3 regions of the Pradoshia sp. D12 genome follow, and region 3 is predicted to be linked to each of the others. Evidence: riboswitches for the same ligand, from Rfam matches in the RefSeq annotation. Region 3 holds a riboswitch; each other region holds the start of a gene.

Region 1 (6,957 bases), 1.2 Mb from region 3:
GTACATATTATATTAAGGGAGTTTTTGTAAATGAGTAAAGTATTGATTTTTGGACATAAAAATCCAGATACTGACACAATTTGTTCAGCAATCGCTTATGCTGAATTAAAAAAAGAGTTGGGTGTTGAAGCAGAACCGATTCGACTTGGTGCGATTAATGGTGAAACACAATATGCACTTGATACATTTAAAGTGGCAGCTCCCCGTTTGGTTGAGAAGGTTGCGGAAGAAACACAGGAAGTTATTCTTGTAGACCACAATGAAAGACAGCAAAGTGCGGATGATATCGATCAGGTTCGAGTATTAGAGGTTATTGATCACCACCGTATTGCAAATTTCGAAACAGCTGATCCATTGTATTACCGTGCTGAGCCGGTTGGATGTACAGCAACCATTTTAAATAAGCTATACAAAGAAAACGGAATTCAAATCAAAAAAGAAGTAGCTGGCTTAATGTTATCCGCTATTATTTCTGATTCTTTATTATTTAAATCTCCAACTTGCACGGAGCAAGATGTTGCTGCTGCAAAAGAATTGGCTGAAATAGCTGGTGTTAATGCAGAAGAATACGGATTGGAAATGTTAAAAGCTGGAGCAGATTTAAGCAAGAAAACTATTGCAGAATTAATTTCTTTGGATGCTAAAGAGTTCTCCATGGGCACATCAAAAGTGGAAATTGCACAAGTGAATGCAGTTGATACAAACGATGTAATGGCGAAGCAAGCTGAACTCGAAGCAGCTATGCAGGCAGCTATTAATGAAAAGGGTCTGGATTTATTTCTATTAGTTGTAACAGATATCCTAACAAATGATTCTGTTGCCCTTGCTATTGGTGATAAAGCTGCAGCTGTTGAAAAAGCTTTCCATGTAACATTGGTAAATAATACAGCTGTTCTAAAAGGGGTTGTTTCCCGTAAGAAACAGGTAGTTCCAGCATTAACAGAAGCATTATCGTAAATTTTACTTGCAAAATTTCTGGCATGATGTTATATTAATATATGCGATGAGCTGAATTGTGTAAGTCGAGCACATACCTTATGGTACACACTATGTGGAGTGTGGTGACTCGCCTCAATTTTTTCGAACAAGGCACCTGTTTTTAACAGGTGCCTTTTTATATATTCATATCCAGAGTGTCGATTGGACATATCAATAATGGTACACAAATAGCGAGCTTTAAAATACATAATGCAGGCAGATCAATCAAAAAATAGTAAAGATAATAATCAGGTTTTCCGAATAGGGAATCGTTGAGAAGGCATTTAACCAAACTAATACATAAGCTCAAGTTAAGAACGATTTACATATGTTAATTAGTATTCAAGGAGGAAATAAAATGAATAAGAAAACAGTAGATGATTACTTACAGGAAGGGATACATGGCGTTAAAGAAATAAAGCCTGCTGAACGGAAAGAATTTCTTGGGAGCTTACGTGAACGTGTGGTTGTCGCATTAACACAGGCTCAGGTTTTTCAAAAACAAATCCCACATGGATTTATTGACCTATTGAAAAAAAATAAGGGCGCTAAGCTTTATTTAAATGGCCACATTAATTATTCCCATCTATCGAAATTCGTTAAAGCAGCAGATGAACATGGGATTCAATTTAAAATCGTGACCAATAAAGACTATAATTCACCTAATGGTTTGGTATTGGCCTATGATCATGCAATTAATAACGATAACATTACATTAGAAGAACCGGCACAGGAAGAAACTAATACTGAGGAGACAGAAAAAAAGACAGGTTTTTTTGAATCACTTAAGCAACTCTTTACAAAAAAATCATAAACAAAATGTCATAACTGTGCACCCCTTAATACGAGAAACAATACGGTGTCTGGATGCATGTTTCGGTTAGGTGAGTATGTGCCATCGACTATTCTAGTTTTAGTTTGTATGGTATAGTTATCAAATTAGAGATAATTTAGGTTTATGATTTGAGGGGCACAAAGAATGAATTCAACACAAGAGTATATTGAAGAATGGCAGGAAGCACTTGAAGAAGAGATTCAGTATTTAAAAAAATATGGAAGTACCCGCTATCACCTGATGAATGGCAATAAGATTATGTCAGGTGATTCTTTTACGTACTATTTTGAGTCATCCAGTATTTTGCGTATACCTGTTGGAACGATTGCTAAGCTGGAATGGGGCGGGAGTCGGTTTGATGCCAGAATCCTATCCTCTGAGGGCAATAGTTTGCTTCTGTCTCTTGAACAATCAATAGGTGAATTGATTGAAGAGGCTACGATTTATCATGACCCATGGGAACTTTTAGATCAGCTGATTGAAAGACTGGATGATATCAGGAAAAGTAAGCGGAAAAGAAGTCGGGTTAAACGGATCATGGAGCCTTCCATGCCTGATAAACGAACGGACAAAACAAGTAAAAGCGCGGTACGCGAATTATATGCCAGATCAAAATATAACCCGGTCACATATGTTTGGGGACCGCCTGGTACAGGAAAAACGTATACTTTAGCACGAACGGCAGCCAATAAATATTTTAAAAAGAAACGTATATTAGTTCTCTCTCACAGTAATCAGGCTGTGGATGTCCTGCTTGCCGAAATTACGGCATTTGTTAAACGAGCGGATCGTTTTCATGAAGGAGATATTTTACGTTACGGCTCTCAAACTGGTGAGGGTCTTCTGATGCATGGGGATATATTGCCGGCTAAATTATTGGAAAGTCATGATGGACATTTAGTGAAGGAAAGGGATTCGATTAATGAAGAAAAGAAACTGCTAAAAAAAGATCTGTCTCTGTCTTTTAGCGTACGTGACTCGGAGCAGCTTCTTGACCTTGAAAAAAAACTGGGCAGAATCTTAGAGAAAATAAGGCAAAAAGAAATTCATTTAGTCAAAAATGCCTTCATTGTTGGGACTACCTTGGCGAAAGCAGCAATGGACCCGAGTATTTTTGAACAAGAGTATGATCTAGTTATCATTGATGAAGCCAGTATGGCCTTTATCCCGCAAATTGCCTTTGCCGGCGCACTTGCCAAGCGTTGTATTATTTGTGGGGATTTTAAGCAATTACCTCCTATTGCGGTTTCGAGGGGAGAGCTTGTAGACCGCTGGCTGAAGGAGGACATCTTCCATCGTACCGGTGTTGCTGATATTGCACGTGGGGGAAAACTTCATACTCATTTGTTTTTATTAAAGGAACAGAGGAGAATGCATCCGGATATCTCCGCTTTTACGAACCAATATGTTTATAATTCACTGGTTGGCGATCATCCAAGTGTTCATATAAATAAAAAAGATATCGTTTCAAAGACACCTTTTGTAGATCGTGCTTCCGTACTGTTAAATACGAGCTTCACAGGGGAACACTGCTTTACGGGCACTTCCTCTGGTTCTAGAATGAATTTGATGAATCTATTGTTATCCTTTCAGGTTATTCATGAAGCCTACAGCAATGGGAGTAAATCAATCGGTTATGCAACCCCTTATCGTGCGCAGGCACAATTGATGGAAACATTAATTAAAGATCTATATGAGGAAGAGAACGGCCTGCATGATATATTGGCTGCCACTGTCCATCGTTTCCAGGGAAGTGAACGGGAAGTAATGGTATTTGATAGTGTAGATAGTTATCCGCAAAATCGGGCAGGGATGCTTTTAACGGGCAGGGAAAGTGAACGGCTGTTAAATGTTGCAATTACCAGAACAAAAGGGAAACTGATTCATGTCAGCGATGTGGAGTTTATAGAATCAAAAGTTTCGCATACAAAAACTCTTCATCAGCTCGTTCAATATCAAATGAAACGGAATCAAATGGTCAATATGGATCAAATAGGCAAATGGATTGCCAACCATCATCCAAAATTACAATGGATTTATGCAAGAAATTTGGAAGGGTTCTATCAGGATTTAAAAAAAGCCCAATCTTCCATTATCCTTTCCTTGCCAAATTCCAGTGTGTTATCATCGGATTTTGTTCAAAGAGTGAAGACGAGGAACTCAAGAACAAGACTGATGATGTATTCTCCAGATTCCCATTCCTATTTGGATCCGGATATCCATCTTCAGAATGGGCCAAGCTTCACATTTGTCATCCTTGACCAAAAAGTATTGTGGTTGGGGGTTCCTCTTGAAGCCAATAAACGTGTTCATCCGCCATACATTGGAATTCGATTGGAATCCGAAGCATTTATCAATCAATTTCTCCAGCAATTGCCTAAATAAATTGTCGGAATTTTAGTTGCTATTTTCACATATAAGATTTATAATTCTATATGTTGTTATTATTTTATATCTAAAATACTATATATTGATTTTAACGTGTTTAAGGTGTCGTATTACGACTTAATAGGGAATCCGGTTAAAATCCGGAACTGTACCCGCAACTGTAAATGCTGATGAAATAAGTAAACCACTGTAGAGAAATCTATGGGAAGGACTTAGAGTAAAGCGAAGCATGAGTCAGGAGACCTGCCTTTTTCACTGGTTTGCCTTTATCGGGAGCAATGAGGGTGGAACGGATGAAATAGCAATATTGAACAGTTCAATCTTGTTATTATTTCTTTTCCCATTGCTTATTTTTAGGCAATGGGATTTTTTGCGTGGAGGGAACAGACGTTTTTAATCGATTTATCGGCAAACAATAAGGGGGAAATTAGTATGGCAGTATCTTACGAATCAAACTATGCAAGTCTGGAAGTCATAAATTTAAAAAGCATAGAAACATACATAAAGGAATGTGTTAGTTCCTATACATCTATTTATTCAGCAGAGGAATACTTAGAAAAAATCAAGACAGCACTTGAGTATAAGTCTGACTATAGCAAGAAAGAGTTGGTGAATTTACTGGTACTAAGCGCCGTAGAGCGTATCTCTGCTGATGAGCCTGATTGGACATTTGTGGCGGCAACTATTTATTTAGACCAGTTATATGATAAAGCTTCAAAAAGCCGGGGATATGATTTAACACACAAATATGGGAGCTTTCATCAGCTTGTTGAACTATTGACTGATATGGGGATTTATAATCCAGCATTGTTAAATGAATATACGGAAGACGAAATCAATGAACTCGAAGCAGTCATCGATTCATCAAAAGATCAGTTGTTTACGTATATTGGCATTCGGACGCTGGCAGATCGCTATTTAGCCAAATCTCATCATGGAAGCTTATATGAACTTCCTCAGGAACGGTTTATGATTATTGCCATGACATTAATGATGAATGAGCCTAAAGAACAGCGAATCAAATTAATAAGAGAAGCATATTGGGCCTTATCCAATCTATATATGACGGTGGCAACTCCTACGCTTGCTAATGCTGGGAAAAGCTATGGCCAATTATCCAGTTGTTTTATCGATACTGTTGATGATAGTTTGCAAGGTATCTATGATTCAAACACCGATATTGCCAATCTATCTAAAAATGGCGGAGGAATAGGTGTTTATTTAGGGAAAATTAGAGCGCGAGGCAGTGATATTAAAGGATTTAAGGGTGTTTCCTCAGGAGTTATACCATGGATGAAGCAATTAAATAATACCGCCGTCAGTGTGGACCAACTGGGCCAAAGACAGGGTGCCATTGCAGTTTATCTGGATGTTTGGCATAAGGATATATTTGCCTTCCTCGAAGCGCGTTTAAATAATGGGGATGAACGTTTTCGAACGCATGATTTATTTACTGGTGTTTGCATTCCGGATTTATTTATGGAAATGGTCAAGGAGCGGGGTACCTGGTATTTATTTGATCCGCATGAAGTAAGAAAAGTAATGGGATATTCTCTTGAAGATTATTTTGATGAAGAAGCAGGGGATGGCCAATTCAGACAAAAATATACTGAATGTATCAATCATCCGCAGCTTTCCAAAAAAGAAATACCTGCCATTGAAGTGTTTAAGGCGATCATGATTTCTCAGCTTGAAACAGGAACACCTTATATGTTTTATCGGGATACGGTCAACCGCTCTAATGCTAATCGCCATAAAGGAATGATATATTGCAGTAATTTATGTACGGAAATTATGCAAAATCAAAGTGCTACCAAAGTTATTGAACAAAGAACCGAGGATGGGAAAATTATTATTGAAAAAACACCGGGTGACTTTGTTGTATGTAATCTTTCGTCTATCTCCCTTGCCAAAGCTGTAAAGGAAGATGTCCTTGAACGCTTAATTAAGATACAGGTGAGAATGCTTGATAATGTCATTGATTTAAATAATATCCCGGTCATTCAGGCAAATATAACGAATAAAAATTATCGTGCTATAGGACTTGGGACATTTGGCTGGCATCATTTATTAGCGCTTGAGGGCATTGCCTGGGAATCAGAGAAAGCCGTTGAATACTGTGACCGATTATACGAAAAAATCGCTTATTTAACGATTAAATCAAGTGTGGATTTAGCTGGTGAAAAAGGTGCTTACCCATTTTTTGAAGGATCTGATTGGGAGACCGGATCTTATTTTGACCAAAGAGGCTATGATTCAGATGCTTGGAGTCAATTGAAAAATAGAGTGCATACATCCGGAATTCGAAATGGCTATCTTATGGCCGTAGCACCAAATTCTTCAACTGCGATTATTGCCGGTTCTACATCCGGAATTGATCCAATTTTCAGAAGGGAATATTCCGAAGAGAAGAAGAATTACCGTATTCCAGTGACTGCACCTGACTTGAATCTGGAGACAATGTGGTATTATAAATCCGTTTATTTAATTGACCAAAAATGGAGCATTCTCCAAAATGCACGTCGTCAAAAACATATCGACCAAGGAATCTCGTTTAATTTGTATGTCCGTAATGATATTAAAGCACGTGATTTATTAGACTTGCATCTGCTTGCATGGGAGACCGGATTAAAAACAACATACTATGTACGTTCTACTTCAAGCGCTGTTATAGAAGAATGCGAAAGCTGCCAATAAGGATGGGGGAAATATAATGGATACAAAAACAATAGTGGAAAAACGTAAATTAGTCGATC
Region 2 (6,957 bases), 1.7 Mb from region 3:
CAATTTTCCATAAAGAATCACCGGATTTTACTGTATATTTCTTTGTAGAAGTGCTTGCAGTCGTATTTTCACCAATATTAAGTGTTTGACCTATGTAAATAGTATCAGACGTTAGGTTGTTTTCCTTTTTGATTGCAGACACAGTAGTATTATATTTAACTGCTAATTTCCATAAAGAATCACCTTTAGAAACTGTGACGGTAGCAGCAGAAGCAGCACCAGCAAAAATAGAAGACGCCAGGACAGCGGTAGCAGTAATAGATAAAACTTTATTCTTCATGTTGACCCCCACTAAACTTAGTAAAATTTTAAAGTACTAGCCTAGTGTAGTAGATTCGACAAAAAATTACTAGGTATGTTTCCTAAATGTAACAAAACAGAAAGTTTATTGTAATAAAAGTGAGTTTTCTGTGTTTTGGATAAGTTTACTTAATTGTAAAATTTTTATATTCAGTAGCGACCTGAGTGTTAACCTCTACATGGTTTATTCGACTATATTTTGGGCCTATTCTAATTTTGCCAAGAAAATGATCCAATGCTTCTTCTGTTCCTTGTGCAACAATTTCTACATCACCATTTACTAAATTACGCACCCACCCGTGTATATCATAATCTTTTGCTGTAAGCAGAGTAAAATAGCGAAATCCTACACCTTGAACAATCCCAGAGACAATTATGTGATATTGCTTCATTATTTATCCTCCTATTCTGATATATAGATAGAATCCCAATATCTTTAATCCCAAGCATCTCAAATATTTAGAATTTACATGAGTGTACAAGACTAGGTGCTTCAGCACTACTTGTTTTAAGAATTCATATTTCTATATTTTAATGGTACTTATTTTTTATTTAACTATCAACAATAGGATGACGTACTAACCAAAGCTCTAATGGAATTCCTTATATGGTAGAATATAGTAAATAAAATTTATAGGGAGTAGGAGAGTGTCGTGTTGAAATACATATATTTAGTTCGACATTGTGAGGCTACCGGACAGGGTTCTGAATGTGATTTAACAGAAAAAGGGAAAATACAGGCGAGGGAACTAGCTGATTTTTTTAACTCTATTTCAATAGAGCGTATAGTCTGCAGTCCATATAAAAGGGCAATTGAGTCTTCTGAAGCAATTGCTGAAGAAAAGAATATACAGCTCGAATATGATGATCGTTTAAAGGAACGGATCTTATCTGGACATGATTTACCTGATTGGAAAAATAGATTATACCAATCGTTTTTGGAACGCGATGTTAAATTAGCCGGAGGAGAATCCAGCAATGAGGCTGCTAAAAGAGGTTTTACTGTAATAAAGGAGGCATTGGATAGCGAGAATCTCAATATATTAATCGTAACACATGGTAACTTACTGACTTTAATCCTAAATCATCTGGATGAATCCTTTGGTTACGAAACTTGGTTGGGTCTGACTAATCCGGATGTGTATTGTTTAAAGATAGATGAGGATCAAAGCAATATCACAAGGGTGTGGAAGTAAGTCACTGATGACTCTCCGTTTTTGATTAGCAAGGTGAATAGGAGAGAATAAAATTTAGATTTCATGTCTTAGCATACATATTAATGGTTACTTTCCATGACTCGTTTAAATTTGTCGGAGGTTTATAAAATGAAAAAAAGAATCATTTTAACAGGTGGGGGATCAACTGGGCATGTTGCTGTCAATTTGGCGCTCATTCCCTATTTGATTGAAAGGGATTGGGAGATTTACTATATAGGATCTAAAGAGGGAATTGAAGTCTCTTTGATAAAGGAGTTTGATCGTGTCACTTATTTTCCAATATCCACAGGTAAACTTCGCAGATATATGGATATAAAAAATGTAAAAGACCCTTTTAATATTTTGAAAGGCTTTATGCAATCAAGAAAGATTATTAAGCGGTTACAGCCGTCCATAATCTTTTCAAAAGGTGGCTTTGTTTCCGTTCCTGTCATTCTTGCTGCGGCGAGTAGAAAAGTACCGATCATTTCGCATGAGTCAGACATTACACCAGGGTTGGCCAATAAGCTATCATTGCCTTTTGTTCAAAAAATTTGTTATACCTTTCCGGAGGCTAAAAATCATATTCCTGCAGAAAAGTCTTTTTTCTTAGGGCCCATCGTAAGAGATGAACTGCGTCAGGGTGACCCATCGATTGGAATGAAAATATGCCAATTTAATACAAGGAAACCTGGATTATTGATCATGGGAGGCAGTCAGGGTTCTGAAGCAGTGAATAAGGCTGTGCGTAAGGACTTGGATCGATTGCTCAAAACCTTTAATGTCATTCATTTATGCGGAAAAGGAAAGGTAGATTCCACCCTACATCGTGATGGATATGCTCAGTTTGAATATATTAACCAAGGCTTGGCAGATATATTGGCTATGACAGCTGTGGCTGTTTCAAGGGCCGGTTCAAATTCTATTTTTGAATTTTTAAGTTTAAAAATTCCAATGGTCTTAATCCCGTTATCAAGGAAAGCCAGCAGAGGCGATCAAATCATGAATGCTGAATCATTTAAAAAGCAGGGTTTTGCCTATGTTATTGAAGAGGATGAGCTTTCGTTAAACACGTTAGCTGATAAGGTAGAAACTATATTTAAAAACAAACAGATGATTATCGATAAAATGAACAATTTTGAGGAAGAAGATGGACTGGAACGCTTGTATGAATTGATTGATACCTATAAAATTTAATGTTGAAATGATAAGTATTATTCTATATACGAAAAAAGCATTAAAACAGAACACTAAACAGGATTTGTAGCCAAAAAGTAGGAGTGTCGGAGCAATGAATCTTAAATGTTATACCCAATATGATGGACTTGGGTTAGCGAAGCTTGTAAAGGAAAAACAAGTATCCGCAATAGAATTAATAGAGGACGCATTTGAACAAATAAATGAACTAAATCCTAAAACAAATGCAGTTGTTCGAACTAGATTCGAAAAGGCAATGATGGAAACTGGAAAGTCTGAATCTATATACGGACCTTTTGCAGGAGTACCTATCTTATTAAAAGACTTATCACAATCTATTAAAGGCGAACCGATTACAGCGGGTTCAAAATTACATGTAAATCGGATTGCTAAACGGGATTCTAATTTTGTGAAAAAAATTCGTGAGGCAGGATTTGTCATTATTGGACAGACGAGTTCTCCGGAGTTTGGTCTGAAAAATATTACTGAGCCAGCTGTATATGGAGCGACACGTAATCCATGGAACCTGCAGCATTCATCGGGTGGATCAAGCGGCGGAGCATCAGCCAGTATAACTTCAGGTATGGTCCCAATTAGCGGTGCCAGTGATGGCGGCGGCTCTATTCGTATACCGGCATCATTCACTGGATTAGTAGGCTTGAAGCCAACAAGGGGAAGGACACCCGTTGGTCCAGGTGTGGGCCGCCAATGGCATGGAGCTGCGGTAGATTTTGCCTTAACCAAAACGGTTCGTGATAGTGCAGCTATGCTGGATGCCTTGCAAATCATTCAGCCGGATACTGCCTTTCAGGTACCTTTATATAATGGGAGCTATTTGAAGGAGCTTTCGAATCCATTGAAAGAAAGGTTTAAAATTGCTTTTTCCACAAAGTCTCCGGTGGGAACACCCGTTAGTGAAGAAGCTGTAGAAGCGGTACATAAGACAGTCAAATGGCTGGAACAGGCAGGGTTCACCGTTGAAGAATGTGATAATGGGGTAGATGGAATCCGCCTTATGGAAAATTACTATATTATGAATAGCGGAGAAATGGCAGCAGGTATACTGTCCATTGAGGAAGCCATTGGACGGCCGATTACCGTTAATGATATAGAGATAGTCACATGGGTACTCAGAACTGCCGGGCAGAATGTATCAGCTGTTCAATTTACACGCAGTTTAGCTGAATGGGATACGGCAGCTGCACAAATGGCCAGGTTCAATGAGGATTATGATTTGTATTTGACGCCGGCAACAGCTTTCTCAGCTCCAAAGGTGGGCGAATTGACGCATACGGATGAACAGAGCTTGCAGTTATTGAAAGTAAATGAACTAAAACCCTCTGAACAGTTAGCAATGGTCTATGAAATGTTTAAACCAAGTTTAACGTATACGCCTTTTACACAGTTGGCGAACATCATCGGACAGCCTGCGATTAGCTTGCCTGTTCATATGACAGATTCTGGCTTACCCCTTGGAGTGCAATTGATGGCTCCAAAGGGAAGGGAAGATTGGCTTCTTAAAATAGGAGCGTTGTTAGAGCAATCCGATATATGGGTTGGACAGAAAGGGAATCCATATATTGGATGGCGATAAAAGTGATAGATCGACTAGAAGATGCGTGTAATTCAGTTGGTCAATTAAAACAGTCATTTCACTTGTTTATATTTATGTGAATTCCTATATATCAAAAATATCTTCCGTTTACATTTTCAACATGATATATTAATAGTACGAAAATTTAAAACAATCATAAGTGCTCACTTTTGTGAGGTAAAAGGGAATCCAGTGTAAATCTGGAACAGCCCCCGCTACTGTAAGAGCTGATGAAATCACGTGACCACCTTTAAAAGAGGGAAGGTGTGAGAGTAAAGTGAAGCTCAGAGTCAGGAAACCTGCTTATGAATGTGTATTGCTTACTTTTCGGTGGGAAAAGGGATGGCGAACGTAGAGATGATTGTGTCTTTGCGCTGATTTTGACAGCGTTTTTTTGTCTGTGCATGAATCAAGCCTGTTTTCCTTAATCGGGAAGACAGGCTTTTTTATGTTTAATATTTCAGCGTAAATTCGCTAAATATAAATAAATTTTGAAAAAGGGAGAATAGTGAGATGAAAAAGATTGCAAGCTTATCACTTTTGGTGTTCTTATCCGTTTTTGCATTGTTTGCATGCGGAAATGATGAGACAGTAAACAACCAGGAAAAAGAAACAAACCAGGAAACAAGTGAGTATCCGAAAACCTTAACAGACGGTCGTGGGGAAGAGGTGACCCTTAAAGAAAAACCTTCAAGGATTGTTTCGACCACATTGGCTATTGATGAATATTTATTGCCTTTGGTTGATGAGGAGCGGATTGCCGCGGTAACGAAAATGTCTACAGACTCAGGGATTTCGAATGTAGCAGATCTAACAGATGGAATTGATACAAAAATTGAATCAGTCACATCTGAATTGGTGCTGTCACTTCAGCCTGATTTAGTGCTGATTCCTTCCTATGTAGATCCTGAGGTTCTTAAACAAATTGATGCTGCAGACATCACCACCTACCAACTTAAAGATGATTCCTCTATATCAGGTGTATTGGATGGTCTAATGGAGGTTGGTACCATTGTTGGCGAGGAAGATAAAGCAGAAGAAATCATAGCTGATGTCAAAAAGAGGATGTCAGATTTACAAACGAAAGCAAAAGCACAAACAGATAAAAAACGAGTGGTTTACTGGACACAGCAAAATTCTTCAGTTACTGAGAATACTACAATAGGAGAAATCATCACCTTAGCAGGCGGGATAAATGCCATTACAGAAGCGGGCATTACCGGTGAAGAGTATCCTGATTATCCAAATCTTTCAAAGGAAAAATTAGTTGAGATAAATCCAGATGTGATTATTACAAGCGATTGGCAGTATGACGGTTCAAAAGCAACATTCGTCGAGGAATGGCAAAAGGATCCGGCACTTAAAAATCTTAAAGCCTTTAAGAATAATGAAGTGCATGTGATAGATAGCGCAAATTTAACAACGGCTTCCCATTTTGTGATTGAGGGAGCAGAAGATATTTATCAAGTTTTATATGGAGAATAATATGGTTTGTAAACAGTCTAAACAGGTTCTTATTTTTGGAATCCTGATTTGTTCCTTGCTCGTATCGTTACTTTTAGCAACCATGTATGGCGGGGTCATCGTTCCATTTACGGAAACTGTGAAAGTATTACTCTCACTGCTTCCATTTATAGAGTTTGACTATAACCCAATGTATGAAACAATCCTTGTGCAGATTCGCCTGGGGCGGGTTGTTGTGGCTGGATTAGTCGGGGCAGCCTTGGCAATATCGGGAGTCGTGATGCAAAGTGTGTTTCGCAACCCGATGGCTGACCCCGGCATAATTGGTGTTTCATCAGGTGGAGCATTCGGAGGTGTACTGGCCATCTATTTTGGTTTGGCCGCGATCCATTCTCTTTTCGTCCCATTAATGGGCTTTATCCTGGCTGCATTGACTTTGTTTGCAATTTATATGATTGCGACCAATCAAGGAAGGACCTCAGTACTGACATTGCTGCTGACGGGTATTGCGATTAGTTCTTTTTTATCAGCCTGTACCTCTCTGCTAATCTCTTTTTCGAATGCAGGAGTGATGCAGCAGATTGTCCAATGGATGATGGGGAACTTAAATGGGCGTGATTGGAGTCATGTACAAATATTAACTGTTCCTGTTTTATTTTCGATTTGTGTCTTTTTGTACCATGCCAACGACTTAGATATCTTTCTGCTGGGTGAAGAGCAGGCCCAGAATATGGGGATTTCCGTTCAGCGCACCCGTAATCTATTGTTAATTACTGCTTCATTAGTAACTGGAATGAGTGTCTCATTAACGGGAGCCATCGGTTTTGTTGGTCTGATTGTCCCTCATATGATCCGTATGATCATTGGGCCCTCGCATCGAAATTTACTACTGGCTAGTGTCTTAGGGGGAGCGAGTTTCTTGATTCTTGCTGACTTAATATCCCGTTTGGCCATTAGGCCTGCTGAGATTCAAATCGGTATTATTACAGCTTTTTTTGGCGCTCCGTTTTTCCTTTATTTAATTTTAAAAAATAAAAAGAAGGGGGAAATCTGAGATGACAGCTATTTTGAATGCGGAGAAACTCAGCTTTAGCCGTGGCAAACAGGTGATTTTAAAAGCAATGGATATCTCTTTGGAAACTAACCAATTTACCTGCTTGATTGGTCCGAACGGTACCGGAAAATCTACTTTACTGCGCTTAATGG
Region 3 (6,957 bases):
CCTCCCGAACGTATTTATAAAATCATTACACACGAAGACCATATGGTTCATACAGATGACGCGCAATAATTAATTGCTGAATTTGATTAGTCCCTTCAAAAATGTCATAAATTTTTGCGTCACGATATAATTTCTCGACTAGATGTCCCTCAAGACCATATGGACCGAGTATTTCCTGACAGGCTGAAGTAACCTCCAAAGCAATCTTTCCACCATAGGCCTTACACATGGCTGCTTCTTTTGCATTCGCTTTTCCCAAATCTGCTTTCCAGGCAGCTTCCCAGGTTAACAGACGAGCTCCCTGAATTTTTTGCTGCATCTCTGAGAAGAGTCTCAGGGCTTGATGATAATGATTGCCGTGCTGAGGATATTCTCTTTTTACAAAATCCAATGTATATTCATAGGACGCTCTTGCAATTCCGGTAGCCATGGCTGCTATTATGGGTCTTGTGTTGTCGAATGTTTTCATAGCAACCCTGAAGCCACCTGATCCATTCGCTTTATTGACATAGGCCTCTTCTCCACCTAAAAGGTTTTCATCCGGAACAAAGCAATCCTCAAACACAAGTTCTGCTGTTTCAGAAGCACGAAGACCCATTTTTTCCGCCAATCTCGAGCATGAGAAGCCGGGTGTACCTTTTTCTATAACAAATGCCCGGTGACCAGCCCTACCTAAATTGCGGTCTACCGTAGCAAATACAACAACCCAGGAAGCTCTTTTGCCATTTGTAATAAATATCTTCTGCCCGTTTATCACATAACCGCCGTCCACTTTAACAGCTGTCGTCTGTAAACCGGATACATCAGAACCTGCCTCTGGTTCAGTCAAAGCATATGCTCCCCACTTCGGTTTCTCATCTCTGGAGAAAATGGATAAAAAACGTTCCTTTTGTTCCGGTGTGCCGCTATGCTGAACAGGCGGACCTCCAAGCCCTGGCCCGGGTAGCGTCAAGGCAATCGCGCAATCTCCCCAGCCTAATTCCTCAGAGGCAATGACTCCCAATCGATTTCCTTGGCGCTCCTTCGCTTTTTTAAAATCTTTTTTCTTTTTATCATCATTGGACTCTCCAAAAGAAGACATGCTTAAAGAAATTCCGAGTAGATTTACTTTATCCAGCCAATCATCCGGTACTTTCTTTAATTGATCGGCAATCATGGATACCGGTCGCATTTCATTTTCAGCAAACCAATGGACCACTTCCTTAACTTGACTTTGATGTGGCGTCAACTCGTATGTGATCATTACTCATCCCCCTCTCCTTACCATACATGATCCAGTTTCCTGCCCTGATTTCTAAATCGCCCTCTTGTTCAAACCAACCGACTTGTGCCTGAGCGTCCCTCATCCACTTCTCAACAGGATGGTCCTGAACATATCCATGCCCACCAAGGAGCTGTACAGCTGAATCTGTTACATATCGAAGCGATTGATGGGCTTTTTTAAGTGCCTGGATACTGTGGAAAACAGCATCAGTTTCACCTTCATCAATTTGTTTTGCCGCATATAAAACAAGATGCCTTGCTGCACCCGTCTGGATAGCCATTTGTGCAAGGTTAAAAGAAACACCCTGGAATTTTGCGATTTCTACCCCAAACGCTTTTCTCTGGGAGGTATATTTAACTGTGTAATCAAGCGCAGCTGCCATAACACCAATTTCTTTGGCAGCCTCTAATGTTCGTACACGGCTCATTGCTTCATTCATCCAAGTTTCAGCATCTATTCCACTAGCCAAAATATTATTATTGGAAACGCTTACTTCATTAAGCTGAATTCTCGAAAAGCCAGCACTCAATAGCCCCAAACGATAATCACCGTCAAGCACTTTCCAAGAATGGTTATTTTCTTGATCTATCCAGAGCAATACCGCTTCACCATTAGTGGCAGTTCCTGCAATTAATAGATATTCAGCCTTTCTGACATTTTTCAGCGGACTCGTTTCTCCATCAACGATGTATCCATTGTCTATTTTTTTTATTTGGAGTTTATGTTGATTTGGATAAAGAAAGGCGACTGTTGGGCAAATTCCCGTTCCACATTGAGTTTGGTAAAAAGAAAATGCATTATGATCCTCTTTTAGTCGAATAAACGATGCTCCCTCCCCGGCTCCTGGAAGCCCCTGAATAGTATCAAGGTCACCATAAGCAAGCGCCTCAACAATCTGTACCTGGGAAACGAGCGGCAATTCCAGGCCACCGAATGATTCAGGCAGTTCCAGATTTAATAATCCAAGGTCACTCAACTTTCTGACCACGTCCTCACTTACCCCCTGATTCTTTTCCGTTTGCCTGGCATAGGGACGAATCTTTTGAATCGCAAAATCCTTAGCTACATCAACAAATGCCTTTTCTTCCTCACTTGGTAAAAAAGAAACCAACTTTCTCCCTCCTTCATATCAATAGTTTATTAATTTGAGAGACTGCTAAATGAACGCATGACCAATCGGTTTAATAATCTAGCAAGATATTCTACATCTGTCTTTTGGTGATTTGGTTCCCGGAATTTTTGAATGACGACCTCATTGATTGCTCCAACCATTGCCTGAGAGATGATCCTAACTTCCTGTTCATTCACATTCTCCGGAAACTCCCGATAGGCAAAAACAAAGATGAGATCTGCGAAACTTTTAAGTGCTTCTCGTCTGACCAGTTCTACTTCGAATGAAACTCCGACTGATTCGAGTAAAATAAAATTGGCAACAGCCTTATTGGAAAAGCAAATTTCCAAATAGCGAAAAATTCCGGCATATGCTTTATAACCAATTCGTGGTTCCCGTAAAGCCGCAAGCTTAATCTCTTCTGCAACTTCTCCAATCAAACTTTCACAAAGCGCAACAATCAAAGTCTCTTTATTGCCGAATTGTTGGTAGAACGTTGTTTTCGAGACATGTGCATACTCAACTATGTCCAGAACTGATGTATTCTTGTAACCTCTTGTAGTGAATAATTGGAGGGCTGCATATAGCATTTTATCTCTTGCTTCGGTCGGCAGGTCATTTACATATAACATTCTTATCATTCCAATCCCATGTGTGAGTACGAATACGTATTGGTATCATCATACCTACTCAAAAGGGAAATTTCAACAAAATTGTTAGAAAATTTAATTTATTTTCTTCGACAAAAAAAGAGCCTCCCAAAGTAAAATGGGCACGGCTCTTAAATGAAAATGTTTATTTAAATATTTCAGGATAGATTTCTTCAGCTATCAATTGCAAGCCTTCTGTTAAACGTGGTCCCGGTCTTGACACTGTGTCATTATCTACATCATAAACCTGCTTATTTTGAACGGCAGGTACCTCGGACCAAGCTTTTCTTCCATATACCTTTTCTTCTGGATTTTCAATATAATAGCCATATGTAGTAAGAATAACATCAGGATTGCGATCAATGACTTGTTCTTCATTCATTGTTACCCAACCCTCTTGATCAGCGGCAATATTCTCTGCCTGAATGATATCAAGCATTTCGTCTATATAGGTTCCGTTAGCCGCTGTATATAAATCCGGTGAGGAAGATACTTCAATCCAAACCTTCTTCTTATCTTTTATAGCACTTGCTTTCTCTTTAATTTCTGCTACTTCTTTTTTCATATCCGAAATAATTTCATCAGCTTTGTCTGATGTTCCGGTTGCTTTAGCAATCAATTCAATTGTTCCATATGCACCATCAAACGAATTGGCGTCAGGTACGATAATAACATCAATACCAGCTGTCTGGAATTGTTTAATGGTATCCTTAGCATTATTAAAATGACTGGCAGAAAGCAATAAAAGATCCGGATTTAATTCCAACACTTTTTCAATATTGATTTCTAACCCGCCGACCTTAGGTTTGTCAGCAGCTTCTGTAGGAAAATTACAATAATCTGATACACCAATGATTTTCTCTCCAAGACCTAGTGCATAGGCCGTTTCAGTATTGCTTGGCAGCAAGGATACGATCGTGTCCGGCTTTTCCTCAATCTTGATGCTTTCTCCGGATCCATCCCTTACCTCAACAGGAAAGGCTGTGGACGTTGATTCAGAAACCTCTTTCTTCTGGTTTGAGTCATCTTCAGTTGACGAACACCCAAACATTAACATAGATAGCGTAAGCATTAGCATAAATAAAAATAAATAGTTTTGCTTTTTTAGCATAGTTATTCCCCTTTCCAACATAATAAAAAAGCCTTAGCTCGAAAAAAGCTAAGGCGAAAATCCACATTAAAATAACAGGATTGGACGCCTACTTTTCCCTCCGAAAAATAGTACATACAAAAGAAAGAGCAGGTCTCCTGGCTGACGCATCAATTTACTCTGATTTACCTTCCCATGCTCTAAACAAAGAGCCGGTGGTTTACAAATCATTTCATCCGCGTATACAGTAGCGGGGGCTGCACCGGATTTGCACCGGTTTCCCTATTATCCTAATAAATAAGGCACTCTTACACTATTCAATATTTATATTTTTTATATAATCAGCTATCTTCATTCTTCTTCATATTCAACATCAGTATGTTCCCTGCAAAATTGTAAAACCATCGATAATTCATCTTCCTCAAGCTCAAAATCCAAAATACTTTGTGTTTCACTTTCTATAAACTCATATTTTGAAATTTGGTCCTGATTTTCATCCATTACATATATAACACGCAACAGAAGACCCTTATCGGTATATAGTTCATCTTCCTCGGGAACGGAAATCTCCAGTACATATTCGAACCTTTCTCCAGAAAGGATACCAAACGGGTCTTCCAGTTTCTCAACTGTATAACTTTGTATCTCGATCATCTTTATCAACCTTTCTAAAATGCTTATGTCTATTATACATGTTCAATCTCTTTATTAAACATTTTACCCAATTATTCAACTCCGTTTAGGAATATTTTTTAACAAGAATCAAAAACTATATTAAAATCACTTAATCCATAGGAGTTTATTATGCGTACTCTATCTGTTCTCACATTGCTCATTATCCAGCTTCTTATTCCGTCTGAAACATTTGCAAAGACAGCCTACCTCAGTTTTGATGATGGTCCCTCAAACATCACACAGGAAATCCTCGATATCCTCAAAGTTCAGGATGTTAAGGCAACCTTTTTTGTAACGGGAACAGCCAGCCCGGGACATATGTATTTATATAAAGATATCGTAAAAAATGGACACGCTCTTGGACTGCATTCCTATTCTCATAATTATTCCAAAATCTATCGATCCAAGGATACTTTTTTTAAAGACATTACTCAACTGGAAGAATTTTTGGAAAGGGAAGTAGGCGTAAGCCCGAAAATCCTACGATTCCCCGGCGGCTCCAATAACTATGTCGCAAAACAATATGCCGGGACTGATTTAATGGATCAATTAAAGACTGAGGTAATAAAAAGAGGATATAAATATTATGATTGGAACTGCGATGCTAACGATGGATTAAATCCTCCAATTCCAGAAAAAAAATTACTTAAATTAATTATGCAAGGGGTAGGTGAAAAAGAAAATCTCTATATCCTCCTGCATGATTTTAACGGCAATACAACAATCGTGGATGGGCTTCCGGAAATCATTCGCCGTCTGAAACATAAGGGATACACCTTTAAAATAATGGATGAGTCCACACCAACTTTTGAATTTTAAAAATGATAAATACTCCTATCAGTTCAAATCGCAAATGCTGTCCATTATTCTGTAACGCTTCTTTTCTAACCTGAAATAAGGTTTACATTATAAAACAAACGCCCTTTCAGGTAGGGGCGTTTTGTTTTTTATTATTCGACTACAAGGTAATTGCCATGTTCCATATTGATTACGTATTCTGGCTTTGGGGGCTTACCTCCGTGCTCCTTGATTTTCGCTTTATGGCCAGCGATATGCTCAGGGCTCTTTTCCCATGCTTTCCATGCTTCCTCTGATTCCCAGCGGATAATCATGACAACTTCTTCTTCCCCACGCGTTGTTTTTTTCACTAATAACTCCCGACTTATAAAGCCTTCACGCTGCTCAATTAACGACGGACCTTGATCTGGCTTCTTTTTGAAGCGTTCCAATATCTTGTCTGAATTTCCCTCTGTCACTATCCACTTACGGATTTGAACAAACATACATAATCGCCCCTTATTAAAGGAGCATGCCCCACTTGAGACATGCTCCTTGTTATGAAGATTATTTTAATTCATTTAAGATTTCATCTAATTTTTCTGCTTCAGTCGTTACACCGTTACTTGAGAAGTACCAGTTAACACCGTCTAAGTAGACAATTTTGCCTTCTTTGTAAGCACTGGTTTTTTTGATAATATCATTTTCAATATCTTTTTTAATTGTTTCTACATCAGAAGCAGTACGGTCGATAATTAACAATACTTCTGGATCAACAGAAAGGATTGACTCATAAGAGAAATCAGAACCGTGGGAAGATGCTTCGATATCAGTTGTTGCTGGCTTGAAGCCAAAGTCATTATATACATATGCGAAACGTGAATCTTCACCATTGTCGAAACCGGAGATTTTCTTGTCATTGTACATCGCTACCAATGCATTTTCATAACCAGCAGCTTTTTCTTTTACTGCATCAACTTTTTCTTGTAATGAAGCTTTCAATTCTTTGCCTTTTTCTTCTTTATCAAAGATTTGAGCTGCTAAATCAACTGTTTCATATACAGCCTCTATGTAATTATCATTGTCAGAACCAATGAAAATAACGTTAGGTGTGATTTCTTTTAATTGTTCATAAAATGGTGTTTGACGACCAGAGATGAAAATAACATCCGGCTCAGCAGCTGCTACTGCTTCAAAATCGATTTGCTTTAGTGTACCAACATCGGCAACACCCTCAGCAACATATTTTTCTTTTAAATGCGCTGGCATATTTCCTTTACCGCCACCAGCAGCTACGCCTACGATTCCTTCAACACCTAATGCATCAAGTGTATCTAAAAAGCCATAATCCAGAGCAATAATGCGTTCTGGCATTTTATCTAATTTTACT

The links. Region 3 has a riboswitch for cobalamin ahead of F7984_RS16045 (ABC transporter substrate-binding protein). Riboswitches for the same ligand answer to the same signal wherever they lie in the genome.
Region 1: linked by a shared signal. The riboswitch ahead of F7984_RS09995 (ribonucleoside-diphosphate reductase subunit alpha) and the one ahead of F7984_RS16045 (ABC transporter substrate-binding protein) in region 3 are both predicted to bind cobalamin.
Region 2: linked by a shared signal. The riboswitch ahead of F7984_RS08045 (ABC transporter substrate-binding protein) and the one ahead of F7984_RS16045 (ABC transporter substrate-binding protein) in region 3 are both predicted to bind cobalamin.

What each region holds. Positions count from the first base shown of each region.
Region 1 is NZ_CP044545.1:2,081,755-2,088,711, reverse strand. It holds gene F7984_RS10010 (manganese-dependent inorganic pyrophosphatase) at 31-957, shown strand; gene F7984_RS10005 (YueI family protein) at 1,337-1,792, shown strand; gene F7984_RS10000 (DEAD/DEAH box helicase) at 1,958-4,198, shown strand; cobalamin riboswitch at 4,285-4,467, shown strand; gene F7984_RS09995 (ribonucleoside-diphosphate reductase subunit alpha) at 4,634-6,898, shown strand; gene F7984_RS09990 (ribonucleotide-diphosphate reductase subunit beta) at 6,915-6,957, shown strand, end outside.
Region 2 is NZ_CP044545.1:1,635,694-1,642,650, forward strand. It holds gene F7984_RS08020 (C40 family peptidase) at 1-280, opposite strand, end outside; gene F7984_RS08025 (acylphosphatase) at 426-692, opposite strand; gene F7984_RS08030 (histidine phosphatase family protein) at 957-1,496, shown strand; gene F7984_RS08035 (undecaprenyldiphospho-muramoylpentapeptide beta-N-acetylglucosaminyltransferase) at 1,626-2,693, shown strand; gene F7984_RS08040 (amidase) at 2,788-4,287, shown strand; cobalamin riboswitch at 4,429-4,609, shown strand; gene F7984_RS08045 (ABC transporter substrate-binding protein) at 4,801-5,772, shown strand; gene F7984_RS08050 (FecCD family ABC transporter permease) at 5,774-6,805, shown strand; gene F7984_RS08055 (ABC transporter ATP-binding protein) at 6,807-6,957, shown strand, end outside.
Region 3 is NZ_CP044545.1:3,320,543-3,327,499, forward strand. It holds gene F7984_RS16030 (acyl-CoA dehydrogenase family protein) at 26-1,243, opposite strand; gene F7984_RS16035 (acyl-CoA dehydrogenase family protein) at 1,203-2,375, opposite strand; gene F7984_RS16040 (TetR/AcrR family transcriptional regulator) at 2,405-3,016, opposite strand; gene F7984_RS16045 (ABC transporter substrate-binding protein) at 3,171-4,136, opposite strand; cobalamin riboswitch at 4,246-4,440, opposite strand; gene F7984_RS16050 (DUF6509 family protein) at 4,467-4,769, opposite strand; gene F7984_RS16055 (polysaccharide deacetylase family protein) at 4,920-5,609, shown strand; gene F7984_RS16060 (antibiotic biosynthesis monooxygenase family protein) at 5,741-6,073, opposite strand; gene F7984_RS16065 (siderophore ABC transporter substrate-binding protein) at 6,135-6,957, opposite strand, start outside.